Regions from separate parts of the Mycobacterium sp. NGS67 genome, predicted to be linked through region 1. Evidence: predicted binding sites of a transcription regulator. Region 1 holds the regulator's gene; the other holds the start of a gene.
The links. The regulator LexA, encoded in region 1, represses DNA repair genes until DNA is damaged. The targets are predictions, from matches to a motif close to CGAACANNTGTTCG.

Region 1 (3,654 bases):
CGATTTCGACGACGCCGTCGCGCACCGAGTAGCTGCCGCCTTCGATCTCGGTGATGCCGCTGGGATGGGCAACCACCAGTTCCAGGTGGCCCTGTCGCGGCACTCGAAGATAGCCCGTCTCGGCGTGCAGCGGTTTGCCGTCGGCGACGGCTTTCGTTTTCTGTCCATAGCTCAGGAAAGGCTTGCCCACGTGGGAGAAGACGACCTCTTCGAAGTATTCGAACGACTCGATGGTCGGGTACTCCCCCGCCCCACGCCCCGCCCAGGTACCCAGCAGCGGCGCCAGCGCAGCGACGTCGGGATGAAGTTGGGCGGCCATCGGTCGGAAGACGCCGTTCAGCCCGGGGCCGATACGTTGCGGTGCGCGCGCAGCGCCTCGATCTCGCGTTCGAAATCGTCGGCTGAGGAAAAGGACCGGTACACCGAGGCGAAGCGCAGGTAGGCGACTTCGTCGAGTTCGCGCAACGGACCCAGGATGGCCAGCCCGACCTCATGGCTGGGGACCTCCGGCCCGGCGGCCCGCACCGCGTCTTCCACCTGTTGGGCGAGCAGGTTCAGCGCGTCGTCGTCGACCTGGCGCCCCTGGCAGGCGCGGCGCACACCACTGATCACTTTCTCCCGGCTGAACGGCTCGGTGACGCCGCTGCGCTTGACCACTGCGAGCACCGCGGTCTCGACGGTGGTGAAGCGGCGTCCGCATTCCGGACACGACCGGCGACGGCGAATTGCCTGGCCTTCATCGGTTTCCCGGGAGTCAATGACCCGGGAATCGGGATGCCGGCAGAAAGGGCAGTGCAATGGCCGCTCCTTTGCCACGCCGTGACGTCCGGATAACAGAACACCCCGAGAGTACCCGCGCGACCTGCCGAGCCCGGGTTGCGGCCGGTCAGCCGACCGGTGCGATCAGGGTCTGGCCTGCGGTCACCGCGCTGGAGTCCAGCGCGTTGAGGTCACGGATGCGTTCGACGACGTCGCGCACGGGTGCGCCCGGCGCCACGCGGACCGCGAGATCCTGCAGAGACTCGCCCGGCTCGACCCGCACCACCGCCAGCGCGGCGGGCACCTGCGGCGCCGCCTCGACCGATTCGCCGTGGACCATGCTGCCGAAGTTGGCCATCAGCCCTAACCAGAGGGTGATGACACCGGCGGCCAGGGCCAGCCCGATCGTGGTTGCCACACTGACCGGCCGTCTGCGGTGGACAACGGTCGACCTCGCGACACCGGTGCCGTAGTAGCGCATCGGCGCGCCCGCCGGGCGCGACGGGCCCGGCCTGTTCGACCGTGGCTGACCGGACCGATAGGAGGGAAACTCGCGAATCGGCCTGTTCAGAGGCCTGTTCAACGGGCTCTGCGCGTTGCTGGCGCGATGCGGACCCGCGTAGATGAGTGTCATGCCGTTTCCCTCCGGTCGACTACTTATCGCTCGTGTGTTCGACACTAGTCGCTCATGTGTTCGACAACCGAACATTTGAGCGAGCGTGTCGCACGAGCAAAACCGTAGACCTCACCACCGACAAGTTTTTTGTCGGTGCAACCAGCTGGTGACTTTCAGATACCCGGTACGCGCCGAAGTTACACACTTGTGATTCATTTTGTTTCCGCAGATCGGCGGCCCTCAACGGCGCGACGACACGCCGGTCGAACACATGTTTGATTCTTGGACGGAGTGGGGTTACATTCAGTGCCATGAGCGACAGCAACGACACCCCGGCCGATGCGACGCTGACTGACCGACAGCGAACAATCCTGGACGTCATCCGCGCGTCGGTGACCACCCGCGGATATCCGCCGAGCATCCGGGAGATCGGTGATGCCGTCGGTCTGACGTCGACGTCCTCGGTGGCACACCAACTGCGCACCCTGGAGCGCAAGGGCTACTTGCGGCGGGACCCGAACCGCCCGCGTGCTGTCGACGTGCGCAGCGCCGACGACACGGTGACGCCTCCGCTCACCGATGTAGCGGGTTCGGATGCGTTGCCGGAGCCGACTTTCGTCCCAGTGCTGGGACGCATCGCCGCCGGCGGGCCGATCCTGGCCGAGGAGGCCGTCGAGGACGTCTTCCCCCTACCCCGCGAGCTGGTCGGCGAAGGGACGCTGTTCCTGCTCAAGGTCGTCGGTGAGTCCATGGTCGAAGCCGCCATCTGCGATGGGGACTGGGTGGTGGTGCGCCAGCAGAACGTCGCCGACAACGGCGACATCGTCGCGGCGATGATCGACGGCGAGGCCACCGTCAAGACATTCAAGCGGGCCGGCGGTCAGGTGTGGCTGATGCCGCACAACCCGGCATTCGACCCGATTCCCGGCAACGACGCGATCGTGCTGGGCAAGGTGGTCACCGTCATCCGCAAGGTGTAGCCGCCGGCGTCAGTCGGCCCGGACGAAACCGTTGGCGCGCGCGGCGTCCTCGTTGGCGAACCAGATCTCGGCCAGTGTGTCGTGATAGAGCGCGCTGTTGGGCGTGTAATACAGACCGAACCGGGCGCTGGCCTTGATCGGATAGCCGTCCGGGGCCCGGTAGGGGTCGTCGTCGAGCGGCAGGTGGATCGTCGGACGCACCGCGGCGCTGCCGGCCGGTGCCGCCGCCGGCGCCTCGGCCTGCGGAGCCGCTCCGAACGGCGTGCCGGCTTCGGCGGCGTAGCCGGCCGGGTCCGCGGCCGCATGCCGTCCCGTTCTCGCCTCGGGCACCGGATCGGTGTCCGGTGGCGACGCCAGGTCGGGTGACTCGCCTTCCGCGTCGTCCCTGAGTTCGTCTTGCGGGTAGCGGGCCCCCGCATATTCGTCGAGGTATGGCTCGTCCGGCTCGATTTCCGGGATCTCCGGAACTTCCGGGATTTCCGGCTCTTCCCGGGAGTGCGGCACTTCGGGGACGTCCGCGTCCGGCACGTACGTCGGTGGCGCCGAGAGTTCGGGCACGTAGTCCTCCGGCCCTACCCGTTCCGGAACCCGCGGCTCCTCCTCGAAAGGTTCCCCGTAGCCCTCGTGCGACACCACCGGGATGGGCGTGGTGCCCACCGCGTCGGGGTCCTCGTCGTACTCCTCATACGAGGACGAGTCGTAGCTCTCGTCGGCATCGTGGGTGAATTCGTCGTCGTCGGCGTCCTGCTCGACCGGGAGGACCGCCGTCGCCCCACCCCGGGACCAGCTGACCCGGGCTCCCGAGCCGGCGTCGGGATGGTCCTCGACGTGCTGGTCGTGCTCGTCGGCCGGGGGGAACCGCTCAGAACCGTAATCGATGTCCTCGCGCGGCCAGCGCCCTTCCGCGCCGGGGTCATAGTCCACACCGGCGTTGCGGTCCGGGTCCGGGTCGAAGACGGGTGCATCGGGACCCGCGGCGCGGCGCCTGCGCAGACCCAACACCACCAACACGCACATCAGGACCAGCAACAGCACCGGCACGGCCGCGATCAGCCACCACCAGTGGAAGGTGAACTTCTTGCCCGCCGGGGGTGAGGCCGAATTGCTGGGCTGATTCTGTCCCGAAACCTGGAGTCCGGACAGCAGCGGCGCCAGATTCGCCGGATCGGTGCTGAAGGTGTTCTTGGCGCGGTTCCAGGAGATCTTGCCGCCGGTGAACTTCTGCGACACCACGTCACCGTCCACCGTCTGGTCAGCCACCGGCGCACCGAGTTTGCCGGTGGCGCCCTTGAGCTTGTC
Region 2 (3,654 bases), on a different contig from region 1:
GCGCGCCGCAACTGGTCGGCCTCGGCGGCGGTGAAGCCGGCGCAGTCGACCGCCAGCTGCATCAGTTGTTCTTGAAAGAGCGGCACTCCCAGCGTCTTTCGTAATGCCGACTCCATGGACGGATGGTCGTAGACCACCGGCTCGATGCCGTTGCGGCGCTTGATGTACGGATGCACCGAATTGCCCTGGATGGGACCGGGACGGATCAGCGCCACCTCCACCACCAGGTCGTAGAAGATCCGGGGCCGCAGCCGCGGCAGCGTGGCCATCTGTGCCCGAGACTCCACCTGGAACACCCCCACCGAATCGGCCCGCGACAACATCTCGTAGACCGCCGGCTCGGAGAGGTCGAGCCGGGCGAAGTCCACCTCGATGCCTTTGTGCTCGGCCACCAGATCCCGCGCATAGTGCAGCGCCGACAGCATGCCCAGCCCCAGCAGGTCGAACTTGACCAAACCTATTGCCGCACAGTCGTCTTTGTCCCACTGCAGGACACTTCGGTTTTCCATGCGCGCCCACTCCACCGGGCACACGTCGGCGATCGGACGGTCACAGATCACCATGCCACCGGAATGAATGCCCATGTGCCGAGGCAGGTTCCGGATCTGGTTGGCCAGGTCGACCACTCCTTCCGGGATGCCTTCGATGTCGACGGGCTGCCCGGACCAATGGCTGATCTGCTTACTCCACGCGTCCTGTTGGCCCTGCGAGAAACCCAGGGCGCGGGCCATGTCGCGCACCGCGCTGCGCGGCCGGTAGGTGATGACATTGGCGACCTGGGCGGCATAGTCCCGGCCGTACTTGTCGTAGACGTACTGGATGACTTTCTCGCGCTGGTCGGACTCGATGTCGATGTCGATGTCGGGGGGGCCGTCGCGGGCGGGCGACAGAAAGCGTTCGAACAACAAGTCGTTGGCTATCGGGTCGACGGCGGTCACTCCGAGGGCGTAGCACACCGCGGAATTGGCCGCCGATCCCCTGCCCTGGCACAGGATGTCGTTGCGCCGGCAGAACCGGGTGATGTCGTCGACCACCAGGAAGTAGCCCGGGAACCGCAGCTGGGCAATGACTTTGAGTTCGTGCTCGATCTGGTCGTAGGCTTTCGCCGCCCGCCCGGCCGGCCCGTAGCGGTCGGTCGCGCCCACCATGGTCAACGCACGCAACCAGCTGTCCTCGGTGTGCCCGTCGGGGACGTCGAACGGCGGCAGCTGCGGTGCGATCAGCGCGAGGCCGAACGCACACTGCTCGCCGAGTTCGGCGGCCGCGGTCACCGCCTCGGGGCACTGCGCGAAAAGCCGCGCCATCTCCTCACCCGAGCGCAGATGCGAACCACCGAGCGGAGCCAGCCAGCCGGCGGCCGCGTCCAGAGACTGCCGGGCCCGGATCGCACCCATGGCCATGGCCAATCGCCGACGGGATGGATGGGCGAAGTGCGCCCCGGTGGTGGCGACGACGCCGACGCCGAAATGCGGCGCCAGTCCGGCCAGCATCGCGTTGCGTTCGTCGTCGAGCGGTTGACCGTGATGGGTCAGCTCGATGCTGACCCGGCCGGCGCCGAACCGATCCACCAGATCGGCCAGCGCCCGCCGCGCCGATTCCGGGCCACCTTCGGAAAGCGCCTGTCGCACATGCCCTTTGCGGCAGCCGGTCAGAATATGCCAGTGCCCGCCGGCCGCCTCGGTCAGTGCGTCGAAATCGTAGCGCAGTTTGCCTTTCTCACCACCGGCCAGATGCGCGACGGCAAGTTGCCGGGACAACCGCCGGTACCCTTCGGGTCCCCGTGCCAGCACCAACAGATGCGGGCCGGCCGGGTCCGGTCGCTCGGTGCGCGCCACCGACGACAGCGACAGCTCGGCGCCGAATACCGTGCGCACACCGAGTTCACCCGCGGCTTCGGCGAACCGCACCGCCCCGTACAGCCCGTCGTGGTCGGTCAGCGCCAGCGCGCGCAGGTCCAGCCGGGCGGCCTCCTCGGCCAGTTCCTCCGGGGTGCTGGCCCCGTCCAGAAAGCTGTATGCAGAATGCGCATGCAACTCGGCGTACGCCACGGAGGAACGGTGTCGTTGTCCGTGTGTTTTTGCTGAATACGCTTCCCGTTTGAGCGACAGCGGACCATCTTCGGGAGGACCGAACGGAGCGGGCATCCCGGCATGACGCGGCTTGCTATCGAGAACCCGCTCCATTTCGGCCCAACTCGGCGGGCCGTTGTGCCACCCCATGACGCCAGTGTATCGAACGTCTGTTCGATGTGCGAACGCGCACCCACCGGTCTGTGTTCGTCATCGGAACAGCTTCGGAACGCTATTGAAACAATTTGCGGCCAATAGCCTCAGCGGCACATCGTCGCAGTTAAACGCATCTTCAACTGGACAACACACTCTTAACCTGACCGTTCTGTCGATGCGCATGACCCACCCGGATACTGGTACAACTTGAACAAACACGGTGGGGACTGGGCATGGCAGGAACGACGACTTCGGAGGCGGGGTCCTTCAGGACTCCAGAACGCGACCGACACGCAGGCATGGCAACCGGTGCGGTTGCCGTCATCGCCGGATCCAAACCCGGCCACGAGTTGATCAGGAATTTGCTGGCCGAACGGATCCAGCTGGGCTTCGACGGGCCCGGGCAGGTCCACCGGGTAGCCCTGCCGCAGCCCGGTGACGACGCAGCACTGTTCCGGGCCATCGCCCACGCGCTCGAGCGTCCCCTCGACGTGAACGGACCGCGCTGGGAGTGCTGGGTCATCGAACGCCTCGAGGGCAATCGATGGGCGATCTTGATGAAGGTCGACCACAGCATCGCCCACGCCATCCCGCCGGCCCACCTGCTGGCGCGGCTCTGTGACGAGGCTGACAGCGAAGCATTCGCCGATACCGTTGCCGGACAACGGGATTCGGACCCTGGCGCCGATAGGCCAAGCTGGGTGCACACCCTGATGCAGACCCCACTGGACATCGCGAAAGCCGCCGTCAGCGCCGCGGCCACGGTGATGACGTGGCCCGAACCGGCCGGCCCGGTGAACACCCTTCGGCATTACCGCGCGGTGCGGGTTCCTCGCGCCGCCGTGGACCGGATGGCCCGCAAGTTCGGGGTGAGCGCCGACGAGGTCGCGGTCGCGGCCATCACCGAGGGCTTTCGCGGCGTGCTGGTCCAGCACGGCCACCAGCCCCGCTCGGACTCGGTGCGCACGGTCGGTGCAGTCTTGCCCTTCCTGCCGGTCGACCACGAGGACCCGTTGCGGCAACTGCGGGCAGTGCGCCCGGAACCGAACCGGGCCAGCCAGCCGTTCCCCTCGCCATTCAAGTTGTGCGCCAAGGCTGTTCAGTCCTTGATACGGCCGCCCGGACAACACACCGTCACGCTGGCCATCCATGCCTTCGGACCGCGGGAACGGCTGCGGTTGATGGGCCGACAACTGGAGCGATTGTTGCCGATCCCGCCGACCGCACCCGAGTTCAGCACCAGGATCTCGGTGATCGGCTACGCCGACGAGCTGGTGTTCGGTCTCATCGCCGACTACCACACCGCAGCCGACCTCGCGCGGCTTGCCGGCGGGATCGAACTGGGCATGGCGCGGCTGCTTGCGCTCGGTCAGGACTCGGTGCTGCCTTTCGACCGTCGGCGCAAGCGTCCGGGCCGGGTGCCGGCGCG

Region 2: the regulator LexA is predicted to act here: its motif matches at 2,233-2,246, upstream of AC5Y4D_RS08385 (error-prone DNA polymerase).

What each region holds. Positions count from the first base shown of each region.
Region 1 covers NZ_JCALCF010000020.1:42,528-46,181, reverse strand. Annotated here, with positions in the region: gene AC5Y4D_RS18555 (peroxynitrite isomerase) at 1-319, opposite strand, end outside; gene nrdR (transcriptional regulator NrdR) at 337-798, opposite strand; gene AC5Y4D_RS18545 (LysM peptidoglycan-binding domain-containing protein) at 887-1,393, opposite strand; gene lexA (transcriptional repressor LexA) at 1,687-2,355, shown strand; gene AC5Y4D_RS18535 (LGFP repeat-containing protein) at 2,365-3,654, opposite strand, start outside.
Region 2 covers NZ_JCALCF010000007.1:85,690-89,343, reverse strand. Annotated here, with positions in the region: gene AC5Y4D_RS08385 (error-prone DNA polymerase) at 1-2,219, opposite strand, end outside; gene AC5Y4D_RS08380 (wax ester/triacylglycerol synthase domain-containing protein) at 2,459-3,654, shown strand, end outside.